One region of the Streptomyces sp. NPDC048484 genome, then DNA from elsewhere that is predicted to be linked to it. Evidence: predicted binding sites of a transcription regulator. Region 1 holds the regulator's gene; each other region holds the start of a gene.
The links. The regulator HrcA, encoded in region 1, represses chaperone genes, less so after heat shock. The targets are predictions, from matches to a motif close to TTNGCACTCNGNNNNNCNGAGTGCNAA.
Positions count from the first base shown of each region.

Region 1 (3,928 bases):
CCGATGCCGTACGTGTGCGGCGTACCGGCGCGGCGGACGGGCGTACGAGCGTCACCACGCGCCCCTCCAGCAGGAACCCGCGAGGCTCCAGCGGAAACACCCGGTGCTTGCCGAAGCGGTCCTCCAGCGTGACCGTCCCCGCCTCGCAGCGGATCACGGCACCGCAGAACCCGGTTCCGGGCTCCTCGACCACGAGCCCCGGCTCCGCCGCGACCTCGGGCACGGGCTTGGGCTTCTTCCACGGAGGGGTCATATCCGCTGAGTACTGGCGCATTCGGATGACGATAGACGATAGGAGAAGGCCCCGGCCGGATGCACGCCAGCCCTCCCACGACACGCCGAAGCACCGCTCAGGACGCGTGGGAACGCCGCCTACGACATGCCGAAACGCCGTGCCAGCGCGTCCCGTTGGGCCCGTACGAACGCCGCGTCCACCACCGCCCCGTGCCCGGGCACGTACACCGCGTCCTCGCCTCCGAGCTGCAGCAGCCGGTCCAGCGCGGCGGGCCAGTGGGAGGGCACGGCGTCGGGCCCCGCCTGGGGTTCGCCGGACTCCTCGACCAGGTCACCGCAGAAGACGATCCCCGGCGAATCGGCCCCGGCCCCGGCTCCGGCTCCGGTTCCCGTCCCGGTTCCGGTTCCGGTTCCGGTTCCGGTCACCAGGACCGCCAGGTCGTGGGCCGTGTGACCGGGACCCACGTCGGCCAGCAGGGCCTGTCGGCCTCCGCCCAGGTCGAGCGTCCGTTCGCCGGAGACGAGATGCCGCGGCTGGACCAGGAGATCCGCCGCCTCGGCCGCCTCCCGAGGATCGGCGCCGTTGCGCACGGCGTCCGCGCGCAGTTCCTCCCGGTCCTGGCCGAGAACCCGCTCCACGCCCACCGCGCCGAACACCTCGACCCCCGCGAACGCCGCCGCCCCGAACACGTGGTCGAAGTGCGGATGTGTGAGCGCGAGGTGCGTGACCCGCCCGCCCCCGAGCAGCCGCCGCGCCCGCGCGCGCAGCCACGCGCCCTCCCGCACGCTCGAACCCGCGTCGATCATGAGCGCCGCGTCCTCGCCCACCACGAGCCCGGCGGTGCAGTCCCACACCGGCAGCCGGCACCGCCCCACGTGCGGGGACAGCTCCTCCCAGCCGGGCCCGCCGCGCTCGGCCCCTTCCCAAGTCACCGTCATACGCCGACGCTATCCGCAGGCACAGCCGCATGTTCCGTATGTCCCCGATGTTCCCGACAGAGCGGGACAGCCCTGTACACGTCGCCCCATGTCGTTGCCATGTCGTTGCCATGTCGTCGCCGTGCCCGGTGTGCTCTTCGTCGCGGCATCGCAGGCCCGCCCTTGCCCGGGCCGTACCCACCGGCCGTACACTTGCCCGGGGATGCTGGCACTCGCGCGCGCTGAGTGCCAGGCGATGACATTGAAGACGACCGACGACCGACCACAGACGACCGCGGCGACGACGAACTGGAGGTGTGCGCGATGCTCAGTGAACGCAGGCTCGAAGTGCTGCGCGCCATCGTCCAGGACTACGTGGGCACGGAGGAGCCGGTCGGCTCGAAGGCGCTCACGGAGCGCCACCGGCTCGGCGTGTCCCCGGCGACCGTCCGCAACGACATGGCGGTCCTGGAGGACGAGGGGTTCATCGCGCAGCCGCACACCAGTGCCGGCCGCATCCCCACGGACAAGGGCTACCGGCTCTTCGTCGACAAGCTCGCGGGCGTCAAGCCGATGACCGCGCCGGAGCGGCGGGCGATCCACCACTTCCTGGACGGCGCCGTCGACCTCGACGACGTCGTCGGGCGGACCGTACGGCTCCTCGCGCAGCTCACCCGGCAGGTGGCCGTCGTCCAGTACCCCTCGCTCACCCGCTCGACCGTGCGTCACGTGGAGCTCCTGGCGCTGGCCCCGGCCCGCGTCATGCTCGTACTGATCACGGACACCGGCCGCGTCGAGCAGCGCATGGTGGACTGTCCGGCCCCCTTCGGGGAGGGCTCTGTGGCAGATCTACGCGCGCGGCTCAACAGCCGGATCACGGGCCGCCGTTTCGCGGACGTCCCGTTGCTGGTGCAGGATCTCCCCGACGCCTTCGAGTCGGAGGACCGGGGTACGGTCTCGACAGTGCTCTCGACTCTCCTGGAGACTCTGGTCGAGGAGACCGAGGAGCGGCTGATGATCGGCGGCACCGCCAACCTGACCCGCTTCGGACATGATTTTCCCCTCACCATCCGTCCGGTGCTTGAGGCGTTGGAGGAGCAGGTCGTGCTCCTCAAACTCCTGGGTGAGGTGAACGATTCGGGCATGGCCGTACGGATCGGTCACGAGAATGCCCATGAGGGACTCAACTCCACTTCTGTGGTGTCGGTCGGTTACGGTTCGGGCGGCGAAGCAGTCGCCAAACTGGGCGTGGTCGGACCGACGCGCATGGATTACCCCGGAACGATGGGAGCGGTACGAGCGGTGGCACGGTACGTAGGACAGATCCTGGCGGAGTCGTAAGTGGCCACGGACTACTACGCCGTACTCGGCGTGAGCCGCGAAGCGTCCCAGGACGAGATCAAGAAGGCATTCCGGCGGCTCGCTCGCGAGCTGCACCCGGATGTCAATCCCGATCCGAAGACGCAAGAGCGCTTCAAGGAGATCAACGCCGCGTACGAGGTGTTGTCGGACCCGCAGAAGAAGCAGCTCCACGACCTCGGTGGCGATCCGTTGTCCCAGGCGGGCGGCGGTGGCGCGGGCGGCTTCGGCGCGGGCGGCTTCGGGAACTTCTCGGACATCATGGACGCGTTCTTCGGCACGGCGTCGCAGCGGGGCCCCCGGTCCCGCACACGGCGCGGCCAGGACGCGATGATCCGGCTGGAGATCGAGCTCGACGAGGCGGCCTTCGGCACGACGAAGGACATCCAGGTCGACACGGCTGTCGTCTGCACCACCTGCAGTGGTGAGGGCGCCGCGCCGGGCACCTCCGCGCAGACCTGTGACATGTGTCGCGGTCGCGGTGAGGTGTCCCAGGTCACGCGGTCCTTCCTGGGCCAGGTCATGACGTCCCGGCCGTGTCCGCAGTGCCAGGGGTTCGGGACGGTCGTTCCGACGCCGTGCCCCGAGTGCGCGGGCGACGGGCGGGTGCGGTCGCGCCGGACCCTGACCGTGAAGATCCCCGCCGGTGTCGACAACGGCACGCGGATCCAGCTCGCGGGCGAGGGCGAGGTCGGACCCGGCGGCGGCCCCGCCGGTGACCTGTACGTCGAGATCCACGAGCTGCCGCACAACATGTTCCAGCGGCGCGGCGACGACCTGCACTGCACGGTCACCATTCCGATGACCGCGGCGGCGCTGGGCACGAAGGTCCCGCTGGAGACGCTCGACGGGCTCGAAGAGGTCGACATCCGTCCGGGAACACAGTCCGGGCAGTCGATTCCGAAGCACGGCCGCGGCATCACACATCTGCGGGGCGGCGGGCGCGGGGACCTCATCGTCCACGTCGAGGTCATGACGCCGACGAAGCTCGACCCCGAGATGGAGCGGGTGCTGCGTGAGCTGGCCGTGCTGCGCGGCGAGGAGCGGCCCACCGGGCAGTTCCAGCCCGGCCAGCAGGGACTGTTCTCCCGGTTGAAGGATGCGTTCAACGGCCGTTCGTGAGCGGTGGGGCCGGGCCCGCCGCAGGACGATTGCGGTGGCTTATGCCCGGCGGACGGCCGGATTCGGACTTGCGCGGAGGACGTGACAACATGCCGTCATGTCCTCCGCGCTGACCGATCTTTTCCCCCTCCCGATCGTGCAGGCCCCGATGGCGGGCGGCGTCTCCGTGCCGCAGCTCGCCGCGGCCGTGTCCGGGGCCGGGGGGCTCGGCTTTCTCGCCGCCGGGTACAAGACGGCCGACGGCATGTACGAGGACATCAAGCAGCTGCGCGGGGCCACGAGCCGGCCGTTCGGC
Region 1 is NZ_JBEZJY010000014.1:1,785-5,712, reverse strand. Features, by position in the region: gene AB0D14_RS15975 (DUF3097 domain-containing protein) at 1-274, opposite strand, end outside; gene AB0D14_RS15970 (MBL fold metallo-hydrolase) at 373-1,173, opposite strand; gene hrcA (heat-inducible transcriptional repressor HrcA) at 1,477-2,493, shown strand; gene dnaJ (molecular chaperone DnaJ) at 2,494-3,633, shown strand; gene AB0D14_RS15955 (nitronate monooxygenase) at 3,731-3,928, shown strand, end outside.

Region 2 (3,928 bases), on a different contig from region 1:
CCCGGGCGTCACCGGCCGCCGACTGCCCGGCCGCGACCACGTCGACCCGGTCGCCGGGCCTGAGCAGCCGCACAGTCGCGCCGTCGGCGATGCGCACCGGCGCGGTCACCATCTCGACGGGGCGCCGCTCCCGTACGGAATCGACCACCGGACGGGCCTGAGGCGGTCCCGTGTCCCGCTCCGCCCCATCCCCATCCCCGGGCCCGGCCGCGACGAGTGCCGCCGCGGTCACCGCGAGGCCGGCTGCCAACGCCCGCCGACGGTGCCGGACCAGCCGACGCACCTGGTCCCCCCTTCCCCGCACCCGCACGGGATCGAAGTGCGGAACCTCGCACGTGCCGGGAACGTCCGTGCCCAACGGACGCGGAAAGGATGACAACTGCGACACGGGTACCACCGCCTGGGGTCTGGGTCTGGGGTCTGAGGTCGAAGATCGGCTCGCGCTCCCAGACTGCGGCCTCACGCCCATTCCCGTCGGCGCCCGTGGACGACCGCCCATTTGTGGATAACCCCGTCACCCGAAGGGGCGGTTCCACCGCCCCCTACGGCAACTCGACCCCGGGATCCATCCCGCCCAACGCCGCAGCACAAAGACAATTCCGCGTCCCGTTCGCCGGCAGCCCAGCCACCGCGTCGAACAACACTCCCCGCAACCGCCCCACATTCGCCGCAAACACCTGCAGCACCTCATCGTGCGAGACGCCCTCCCCGGCCCCGGCCCCCGCATCGAGGTCGGTGACCAGAGTCATCGACGTGTAGCAGAGCTCCAGTTCACGGGCGAGCGCCGCCTCGGGATGCCCGGTCATGCCCACCACGGACCAGCCCTGCGCCCGGTACCAGAGCGACTCCGCGCGGGTGGAGAACCGCGGCCCCTCGATCACGGCCAGCGTCCCGCCGTCCACCGGCTCCCAGTCCTGCCCGCGCGCCGCCGCGAGCGCGACCTCGCGCCCGACGGGGCAGTAGGGATCCGCCAGCGAGACGTGCACCACGTTCGGCGTGCTGCCATCGGGCAGCGGCAGCCCGTCGAAGTACGACTGCGCCCGGGACTGAGTACGGTCCACGAACTGGTCCGGCACGAGCAGCGTCCCCGGCCCGTACTCGGGGCGGAGCCCGCCCACCGCGCACGGCCCGAGCACCTGGCGCACGCCGACGGAGCGCAGCGCCCACAGGTTGGCCCGGTAGTTGATGCGGTGCGGCGGTAGATGGTGGCCGCGGCCGTGGCGGGGGAGGAAGGCGACCCGCCGTCCGGCGATCTCGCCGAGGTAGAGGGAGTCGCTGGGCGGCCCGTAGGGGGTGTCCACCTGGATCTCGGTCACGTCGTCGAGGAACGAGTAGAAACCCGATCCGCCGATGACGCCGATCTCGACGTTCTCCGTGTTCGCCATGAACGGCACCCTAACCGGGCCACGAAACGCCGAAGACCCTGCCGTCCGCGAAGAGGCGGGGCGACAGGGTTCCGTAAGAAAAGGCGCGAGACAGCGTCAGGCGGCGTTGCTGCCGGACGACGAACCCGAGGACGACGACGAGGATGAACCCGAGGACGACGATGACTTCGAGTCCGACGAGCCGGACGAGGCGGACGACTTCGAGTCCGACGAAGAAGCCGGCTTCGAGTCGGACGACGAGCCCGAGGACTTCGATGCCGAGGCGGCGCTGCTGCTCGACGACGAGCTGCGGCTGTCGTTGCGGTAGAAACCGGAGCCCTTGAAGACGATGCCTACGGCGGAGAACACCTTCTTCAGGCGGCCACTGCAGTTGGGGCACTCGGTCAGGGCGTCATCGGTGAACTTCTGCACCGCCTCGAGGCCCTCGCCGCACTCGGTGCACTGGTACTGGTAGGTCGGCACTTGTCTTCCTCCTGGCACTCTCACTGAGTGAGTGCTAACGATCGTCCATATTAACCTGTGTCGGCAGCGATTGGAGTAACGCACGTCACCTGGTCACGGGTGGTGGTCAGGGTTTGAGCGTCGCAACGGCCTTTGCGCCCAAGGGAGAAGCCGCGTCAGCGGCGGAGCCACAGTGACGTATTTCTCTGGGAACGTGCGGCGGCACCAGCCGCGAGCGCAGGGCCACCAGGGTCGCCAGTGCGAGCAGTGTGCCGCCCATCGGGACGAGGAAGCCGGCCCCGTCCCCGAGCCGGTCCTCCAGTTGTCCGGCGACCATGACGGCCGCCGCCTGGCCGAGTGCGACCGCGCCGGTCAGCCAGGTGAAGGCCTCCGTGCGGGCGCCCGTCGGCACCAGCTCCTCGACGAGCGTGTAGCCGGTGATCAGGGTGGGTGCGATGCACATGCCGACCAGGAGGCCGATCCCGGCGAGGACGACCACCGACTGTGCCGCCCACAGCCCGGAGGCGGTCAGCGCGAGGGCCGCGTACCCGATGACGAGGCGGCGGGGCGGGGCCACCTTCCAGGCGATCGCGCCGCAGACGACGCCGGAGAGCATGTTGCCCGCGGCGAACGTCCCGTACAGGACACCGTTCAGACCGGGCTCGCCGATCGACTCGCTGAATGCGGCGAGCGAGACCTGCATCCCGCCGAAGACGGCACCGATGCCCAGGAAGGCCACGATCAGAACGCGTACTCCCGGGACCGACAGCGCGGAAGCGTGCGTCACGCGCGCGTGCCCGTAGGCGCCACGACCAGCACCGGCACCGCGACCCGCACCGGAACCGGAACCCGTACCGGCCCCAGCCCCGGCCCCAGGACCCACACCGACGGACGGCTGGGTGCCGCGCTGGGCGGCGAACAGCAGACCGCCGACCAGGCTGAGCGCGGCCTCCGTGAGCAGGCCCGCGGCCGGGTTCACGGCGGTGCACAGGGCGGTCGCCAGAAGGGGGCCGAACACGAAGGTCAGCTCGTCCGTGACGGACTCGAAGGCCGCCGCGGTCGTCATGAGGGGTGAGCCCTGCAGCTTGACGCCCCAGCGGGCGCGCACCATGGGCCCGACCTGCGGCACCGAGGCGCCGGTCGGCACGGCGGCCGCGAACAGTGCCCACAGGGGAGCGTCCGCGAGCGCCAGCGCGGTCAGGGAGAGGCCCGCCAGCGCGTGGACGACGACGCCGGGAAGCAGCACCGCCCGCTGGCCGTGCCGGTCGGCGAGGCGGCCGGTGAACGGCGCGAACAGTGCCATGGAGACACCGGTCGCGGCGGCGACGGCGCCGGCGGCCCCGTACGAGCCGGTGGTGTGCTGCACGAGCAGCACGATGGAGATGGTCAGCATCGCGAACGGCTGGCGTGCGGCGAAGCCGGGGAGCAGGAACGTCCAGGCGCCGCGCGTACGCAGCAGCTGTCCGTATCCCGGGCGGGGGGAGACCGGGGTTCCGGTGGTCTCCGAGGTGACCGTGGATGCCACGGCCCGTGCCTTTCTGCCACCTGGTAGCGCGGCCCCGTTCATGGGGCGCGGGGCGCCGAGAGCTGTCCTCTTGCGCGGAACTGCGGTAGATACCGGGCCGCCCTCTGCGAGGGGCACCGCGGCCGCCATACGGTCGCGCCAGCACTGCGTCAGGCAGAGTTGGTTCGATCAGGTGTGCCTTGATGATACAGGGGCGAATGACGGTCCACCTGTGAAAACCAGCACTCTCTCGCCCCGGGCCTGGGTTTGCTTGCCGCGTCGTCCTCTACGGCGCCCTCCGCCTCGATGCTCCTCAATCCTCAATCCTCGGTGTCGTTCCCGCCCGTCCCCAGCCAGCCCGCCAGCTTGCCGCCCTGGCCGACCGCGCGCAGCCGTCGCTCGGCGGCGTCCCGGACCGGGTCCGTCGCCACGACGAGCAGTTCGTCCCCGCGCCGCAGCACGGTCGAGGGGAGCGGAACGAACGATTCTCCGCCGCGTACGACCAGCGTGACCGCGGCGCCCGCAGGCAGCCGCAGCTCGGCGACCTCGACGCCGTGCATCTTGGACCCCTCCGGGATCGCGACGGACAGCAGGTGCC
Region 2 is NZ_JBEZJY010000017.1:134,315-138,242, forward strand. Features, by position in the region: gene AB0D14_RS19075 (hypothetical protein) at 1-469, opposite strand, end outside; gene AB0D14_RS19080 (S-methyl-5'-thioadenosine phosphorylase) at 543-1,385, opposite strand; gene AB0D14_RS19085 (FmdB family zinc ribbon protein) at 1,482-1,847, opposite strand; gene AB0D14_RS19090 (MFS transporter) at 1,954-3,351, opposite strand; gene AB0D14_RS19095 (potassium/proton antiporter) at 3,651-3,928, opposite strand, start outside.
Region 2: the regulator HrcA is predicted to act here: its motif matches at 1,859-1,885, upstream of AB0D14_RS19085 (FmdB family zinc ribbon protein).

Region 3 (3,928 bases), on a different contig from region 1:
CGCGGCAAGGAGGACTGGGAGGGCACGATGCCCGACATGGTCCGCCGCTTCATGAAACTGGTCACCGGCAAGGGGTACGCGGTGGCACGCCTGGAGGACTACCTGTGAGGCAGCGGGGGACCGCCGCCGCACTGCTCGCCGGCGCGCTCTGCCTCTCCGCCTGTCTCTCCGGCTGTGCCCAGTCCGTCGACCCCATCGAGAGACTGGGCAAGAAGGCCGCGCAGAAGGTACGCACGCACGGGCCCCCCGTGGACGCGTACCGCCGCTGGGGCCTGAGCGACCCGCTCGCCCCGGCACCGGACCCGTCCGGCCGGCGGCCCGCCGCACGCGCCGCGGGGCCCGGCCTGCCGCCTGTCGTGGACCGCGTACCGACCCGCGACAAGGTCGTCTTCCTGACCTTCGAAGACGGCGTCGAGAAGGATCCGCGGTTCGTCGACATGGTGCGTGAACTGCGGCTTCCGGTCAGCGTGTTCCTCACGGACAGCGTCGTCGGGCCGGGATACGCCCACTTCGGGCGGCTGCGCGCGGTCGGCGCGAGCGTGCAGAACCGCACCCTCGACCACCCGTACCTGCCGGGCCTGCCGTACGCGGGCCAGCGGGCCGAGATCTGCGGCCAGCAGGAGAAGCTCAAACAGCGCTTCGGTATCCGCCCCCGCCTCTTCCGGCCGCCCTACGGCGACTACAACGACGACACCCTGCGCGCCGCGGCCGACTGCGGGATCGCCGCGATCGTCCTCTGGCGCGACGAGGACCCGCTCCGCCCGGGCGACATCCTCCACTGCCCCGAGGGCCGGAACGGTACGAGTCTCACGGGGACGACGACCGCGACCTTGAAGCGCATCCAGGAGGACGGCCTCACGGTGGCGCGCCTGGAGGACTACCTGTAGCCGGTTTTCCGCAGTGGGTTCTCCGCAACCGGTTCTCCGTAGCGGGTTCTCCGCAACCGGTTCTCCACTGTCCGCAGGGCCGCTCAGGCCCGCCGAATCCTCCCCGTCCGACGGAGGCAACTGGCACTCCGCTTGACCGAGTGCTAATCGCGGTCATAGTGTCAGCTCTGGCACTCACCGCAGGAGAGTGCCAATAGCGACGGGCAGGTCCGGCACCCGCGACGACGGATCCACCTGGTCGCCACCTCAGACAGTTAACCCCGTAATCTCCGAAGGGGGAGGTCGGATAGTGACGACCACCAGCTCCAAGGTTGCCATCAAGCCGCTCGAGGACCGCATTGTGGTCCAGCCGCTCGACGCCGAGCAGACCACGGCTTCTGGCCTGGTCATTCCGGACACCGCGAAGGAGAAGCCCCAGGAGGGCGTCGTCCTTGCCGTAGGCCCGGGCCGCTTCGAGAACGGCGAGCGTCTTCCGCTCGACGTCAAGACCGGCGACATCGTGCTGTACAGCAAGTACGGCGGCACCGAAGTGAAGTACAACGGCGAGGAGTACCTCGTCCTCTCGGCTCGCGACGTGCTCGCGATCATCGAGAAGTAATTCACCCAGGTTTGCTTTGAACTGCGCCCCTGGCCCCCGCGAGTACTGAACACGAGTACTAAAAAGCCGGGTGCTGGGGGCGCTGTTCGTTTTTTCGAGAGGACTGAATCAGCTCCATGGCGAAGATCCTGAAGTTCGACGAGGACGCCCGTCGTGCCCTCGAGCGCGGCGTCAACAAGCTTGCCGACACGGTGAAGGTGACGATCGGCCCCAAGGGCCGCAACGTCGTCATCGACAAGAAGTTCGGCGCCCCCACCATCACCAACGACGGCGTCACCATCGCCCGCGAGGTCGAACTCGACGACCCGTACGAGAACCTCGGTGCCCAGCTGGTGAAGGAGGTGGCGACCAAGACCAACGACATCGCGGGTGACGGTACGACCACCGCCACCGTGCTGGCCCAGGCGCTCGTACGCGAGGGCCTGAAGAACGTCGCCGCCGGCGCGTCCCCCGCCCTCCTCAAGAAGGGCATCGACGCGGCCGTCGCCGCGGTCTCCGAGGAGCTCCTCGCGACCGCGCGCCCGATCGACGAGAAGTCCGACATCGCGGCCGTCGCCGGTCTGTCCGCCCAGGACAGCCAGGTCGGCGAGCTCATCGCCGAGGCGATGGACAAGGTCGGCAAGGACGGTGTCATCACCGTCGAGGAGTCCAACACCTTCGGTCTGGAGCTGGACTTCACCGAGGGCATGGCCTTCGACAAGGGCTACCTGTCGCCCTACATGGTGTCCGACCAGGAGCGTATGGAGGCCGTCCTCGACGACCCGTACATCCTGATCCACCAGGGCAAGGTCTCCTCGATCCAGGACATGCTGCCCCTCCTGGAGAAGGTCATCCAGACCAACGCCTCGAAGCCGCTGCTGATCATCGCCGAGGACGTCGAGGGCGAAGCCCTGTCGACCCTGGTCGTGAACAAGATCCGCGGCACCTTCAACGCGGTGGCCGTCAAGGCCCCGGGCTTCGGCGACCGCCGCAAGGCCATGCTCGGTGACATCGCCACGCTCACCGGCGCCACGGTCATCGCCGAGGAGGTCGGCCTCAAGCTCGACCAGGTCGGCCTGGACGTGCTGGGCACCGCCCGCCGCGTGACCGTCACCAAGGACGACACGACGCTCGTCGACGGCGGCGGCAACAGCGCCGACGTGGCCGGCCGGGTCAACCAGATCAAGGCCGAGATCGAGTCCACGGACTCCGACTGGGACCGCGAGAAGCTCCAGGAGCGCCTCGCGAAGCTGGCCGGCGGCGTGTGCGTGATCAAGGTCGGCGCCGCCACCGAGGTGGAGCTGAAGGAGAAGAAGCACCGCCTGGAGGACGCCATCTCCGCGACCCGCGCCGCGGTCGAGGAGGGCATCGTCTCCGGTGGTGGCTCCGCGCTCGTCCACGCCGTGAAGGTCCTTGAGGGCAACCTCGGCAAGACCGGCGACGAGGCCACCGGTGTCGCCGTCGTCCGCAAGGCCGCCGTCGAGCCGCTGCGCTGGATCGCCGAGAACGCCGGCCTGGAGGGTTACGTCATCACCTCCAAGGTCGCCGAGCTCGACAAGGGCCAGGGCTTCAACGCCGCGACCGGCGAGTACGGCGACCTGGTCAAGGCCGGCGTCATCGACCCGGTCAAGGTCACGCGTTCCGCGCTCGAGAACGCTGCCTCCATCGCCTCCCTGCTCCTCACGACCGAGACCCTGGTCGTCGAGAAGCCGGCCGAGGAAGAGGGCGACGCGGGCCACGGCGGTCACGGCCACTCCCACTAAGCGCCGCCAGGCACTTACGGACACCTGCTCGGGCTGTACGTCCAGGTAGGCGCCCGGCGAAGGCCCGGTACCCCGTCTCGGCGGGGGCCGGGCCTTCGTGCTGTCGCGTCGATGTCACCGGGTAACGGCAATACGGGGGCCACTTCGGTCCGTAACACCGGACCTGCTCCGGTCCGTAGCACCGGGCTCGCTCCGGTCCGTAACACCAGGCTCACTTCGGCCCGTACTTCCGGCCCGCCTTCGAGCTGATCCCGCTCGCCAGCCCCCGCGGGGCCACCTTCGTCAGGCCCGCCAGGACCTTGTAGCGCGTGTCCGGAATGGACAACGACCTGCCCCGCGCCAGGTCGGCCAGTCCGGCCGCGACCACCTTGTCGGCGTCCAGCCACATCCAGCCGGGGATGTTGTCCGTGCCCATCCCGGCCCGCTCGTGGAACTCGGTCCGCACGAAGCCGGGGCACATCGCCATCAGCCGGACTCCGCTGCCCGCCAGGTCCTTCGCCACGCCCTGCGTGAACTGCACGACCCACGCCTTCGACGCCCCGTACGTACCGCGCGGCGTGAACGCGGCCATCGACGCCACGTTGACCACACCGCCGCGCCCGCGCTCCCGCATGGACTCGGCCGCCGCCGACGTCAGCCGGAGCACCGCCTCGCAGTGCACCTTGAGCATCCGCAGCTCGTCCGCCATCGGTACGTCCAGG
Region 3 is NZ_JBEZJY010000009.1:151,377-155,304, reverse strand. Features, by position in the region: gene AB0D14_RS11770 (polysaccharide deacetylase family protein) at 1-108, shown strand, start outside; gene AB0D14_RS11765 (polysaccharide deacetylase family protein) at 105-887, shown strand; gene groES (co-chaperone GroES) at 1,177-1,485, shown strand; gene groL (chaperonin GroEL) at 1,602-3,227, shown strand; gene AB0D14_RS11750 (SDR family oxidoreductase) at 3,439-3,928, opposite strand, start outside.
Region 3: the regulator HrcA is predicted to act here: its motif matches at 1,008-1,034, upstream of groES (co-chaperone GroES).

Region 4 (3,928 bases), on a different contig from region 1:
GGCGTCCGCGAACGGCGGCTCGCCGGCCTTGCGCACGCTCCCGATGTGCCACAGCTGCGGCATGATCGTCCCGCCCGCCGCGTGCACGGCCTCGGCGACCTTCGCCCACCCGGCGAGCTGCTCCTCCCTGTGGAACCGCGGGACCCGGTCGCTGTTCCCGGCCGACTCGTGGCCCACGTACGTGCCCTCGGTGATGATCAGGCCGACACCCGCGGCGGCACGGCGCGCGTAGTACGCCGCCACGTCCTCCCCCGGGACACCGCCCGGCGAGAACTGCCGGGTCATCGGCGCCATCACGATCCGGTTCGGAACGGTCAGGCCGTTGAGGGAGACGGGCCGGGAAAGGATCTCGGCCGCGCGGGAGGCGGAGGCGGTGACAGTCACGTAGAGGCTCCTCGTGGGGATGGAGTGGTCGGGTGGGCGGTCGGGCGGGGGATCCATGTGTACGTATACGCATCCCGATTGGTATGTGCATACGCATGAATCACTCCTCGCGACAACCACCCCGGCCCTCCGCACATTCCGCCGGCCCGCCATATACCTCTGTGACCCCGGACATGCCCGAGGGCGGCACCCCTGGAGTGGGGTACCGCCCTCGTTCGCGTACTGAAATGCGTACTGCGATGAACTACCGAGCCGGGGCTCAGAAGTCCATGTCACCGCCCGGCATGCCACCGCCGGCGCCGGCGCCGGCCGAAGCCTTCTCCGGCTTGTCGGCGATGACGGCCTCGGTGGTGAGGAACAGCGCGGCGATGGAGGCGGCGTTCTGCAGGGCAGAGCGCGTCACCTTCGCCGGGTCGATGATGCCTTCGGCGATCATGTCGACGTACTCACCGGTCGCGGCGTTCAGGCCGTGACCGACGGGCAGGTTGCGCACCTTCTCGACGATGACGCCACCCTCAAGACCACCGTTGACGGCGATCTGCTTGAGCGGGGCCTCCAGGGCGAGCTTCACGGCGTTCGCGCCGGTCGCCTCGTCACCCGTGAGCTCGAGCTTCTCGAAGACCGAGGAAGCCTGGAGCAGAGCCACGCCACCACCGGCGACGATGCCCTCCTCGACGGCCGCCTTCGCGTTGCGAACGGCGTCCTCGATGCGGTGCTTGCGCTCCTTGAGCTCGACCTCGGTGGCGGCACCGGCCTTGATGACGGCCACGCCGCCGGCCAGCTTCGCCAGGCGCTCCTGGAGCTTCTCGCGGTCGTAGTCCGAGTCCGAGTTCTCGATCTCGGCACGGATCTGGTTGACCCGGCCCTGGACCTGGTCGGCAGAGCCGGAGCCGTCCACGATCGTGGTCTCGTCCTTGGTGATGACGACCTTGCGGGCACGGCCCAGCAGGTCCAGACCCGCGTTCTCCAGCTTCAGGCCGACCTCCTCGGAGATGACCTCGCCACCCGTGAGGATGGCGATGTCGCCGAGCATGGCCTTGCGGCGGTCACCGAAGCCCGGAGCCTTGACGGCGACGGACTTGAAGGTGCCACGGATCTTGTTGACGACCAGCGTCGACAGCGCCTCGCCCTCGACGTCCTCGGCGATGATCAGCAGCGGCTTGCCGCCCTGCATGACCTTCTCCAGGAGCGGGAGCAGGTCCTTGACGTTGGCGATCTTCGAGTTGGCGATCAGGATGTAGGGGTCGTCGAGGACGGCCTCCATACGCTCCATGTCGGTGGCGAAGTACGCCGAGATGTAGCCCTTGTCGAAGCGCATACCCTCGGTGAGCTCAAGCTCCAGACCGAAGGTCTGGGACTCCTCGACGGTGATGACGCCTTCCTTGCCGACCTTGTCCATCGCCTCGGCGATGAGCTCGCCGATCTGGGTGTCGGCGGCGGAGATGGAGGCCGTAGAAGCGATCTGCTCCTTGGTCTCGACATCCTTCGCCTGCTCCAGCAGGGCACCGGAGACGGCCTCGACGGCCTTCTCGATACCGCGCTTGAGAGCCATCGGGTTGGCGCCGGCGGCTACGTTGCGCAGGCCCTCACGGACCAGCGCCTGGGCGAGCACGGTCGCCGTGGTCGTTCCGTCGCCGGCGACGTCGTCCGTCTTCTTGGCGACTTCCTTGACCAGCTCAGCGCCGATCTTCTCGTACGGGTCCTCGAGCTCGATCTCCTTGGCGATGGAAACACCATCGTTGGTGATCGTGGGGGCGCCCCACTTCTTCTCGAGGACGACGTTGCGACCCTTGGGACCAAGGGTGACCTTGACGGCGTCGGCGAGCTGGTTCATCCCGCGCTCGAGACCGCGCCGTGCCTCCTCGTCGAACGCGATGATCTTGGCCATGTGAAGTGGTCCTCCCGGACTGGGGTGGAATCTCCAGGACCGCGCCTGCGCCCGCGACGGACGGCCTGCCGACCTGGGTGGTTCCTTGCCCCACCCGGCCCGCGGACCTCACTGACCCGGTCCTCGTTGTCACTCTCACCTTCAGAGTGCTAACGCCAATGATTAGCACTCGACCCATGCGAGTGCAAGCGCCTCTCGATGATCCGCAGGTGGGAGCAGGTGAGAGCGAGGCGAGAGCAGGAGGGAGGAGGAGGCGACATCAGGTGACGGGGGCAGCGCCCCGGCATGCCGAAGGGCCCGCACCCATGGGGTACGAGCCCTTCGGAAGAAGAACGTCGCTGCAGTAAGTCGGCGCGTGCTTCAGCCGGTCGCCAGTCGGACCATGTCCGCCTGCGGCCCCTTCTGGCCTTGCGAGATCTCAAAATCGACCCGCTGACCCTCTTCCAGGGTGCGGTAGCCGTCCATCTGAATCGCGCTGTAGTGGACGAATACATCCGCACCACCGTCGACCGCGATGAAGCCGTACCCCTTCTCCGCGTTGAACCATTTGACGGTGCCCTGAGCCATGCCTAACTCCCCTATTACTGGCCCTTGCACGGACCCGCACTTCGCGGACCCGGGTCAGACCTCACCCCCCAACGGTTGGGGGTGTGCGCCGGAACGCGTCGACCGCGGCCGAATGTATCCGTCCAACTGCCCTCTGCAACAGGTCAATCCGACGAGAATTCCGGGCGCGGCCGATCGGGAATATGTGAAGGATTCGAGAAGTTTCAGGGCAAGTCGGGCCCCGCGAATGCTATAAACGGCTCAAAAAGGCCGGGCACTTTGGCTGCTTCTTGTCGGGCCCCGGGCGTGAACTCAATGCGCCGGACGGGCGGAACGAAGCAGCTTCCCCAACTGTACCGCGCTCAACCATATAGAATTGCCCCCTCCGTTTCTCTCACGGAGAGGGCAATTCGATGAACTCTGCGTGTTCGGCATTACCCAGGGTAATTTTCAGCCATCACGCGAAGGCGCTCAGCCCCCGGCGACCGCCGGGATGATCGAGACGCCGGCGCCGTCCGGCGTCGCCGTCTCCAGCCCCTGCTCGAACCGGACGTCGTCGTCGTTCACGTACACGTTGACGAACCGCCGCAGCTTCCCCTGGTCGTCCAGGACCCGGGCCGCGATACCGGTGTGGTTGTTCTCCAAGTCGGCGATGACCTCGGCGAGGTTCGCACCCTCGGCGGCCACTTCGGCCTTACCGCCCGTGTAGGTGCGCAGAATGGTGGGGATACGGACGTTGACACTCATGGGGCAGGACCTCCGTCGGGTGTGGCTGGCGTACAGCGCCCCCGTAAGGGGCGCGGGGAACCGCTGCGCGACCGGCCCCCACCGGCCCGCAGCGTGAGAACAACGACTACGAGACGGCCAGGAGACGACCGGGAGACGGCCAGGAACCTAGGAGACGACTAGGAACCGAGCCCGGCCTCGTGGAAGGAGTCCAGGTTCGGGCGAATGGTGGCGGTGAGCCCCGTGTCGGAGGCCACCGCGTCCAGGGTCTTCAGACCGTCCCCGGTGTTGAGGACGACAGTCGTCAGAGTCGGGTCGAGCAGACCGCTCTCGATCAGCTTCTTCGCGACCCCCACCGTCACACCGCCGGCGGTCTCCGCGAAG
Region 4 is NZ_JBEZJY010000019.1:100,281-104,208, reverse strand. Features, by position in the region: gene AB0D14_RS20550 (NADH:flavin oxidoreductase) at 1-384, opposite strand, end outside; gene groL (chaperonin GroEL) at 644-2,272, opposite strand; gene AB0D14_RS20540 (cold-shock protein) at 2,633-2,839, opposite strand; gene AB0D14_RS20535 (MoaD/ThiS family protein) at 3,290-3,565, opposite strand; gene thrC (threonine synthase) at 3,724-3,928, opposite strand, start outside.
Region 4: the regulator HrcA is predicted to act here: its motif matches at 2,435-2,461, upstream of groL (chaperonin GroEL).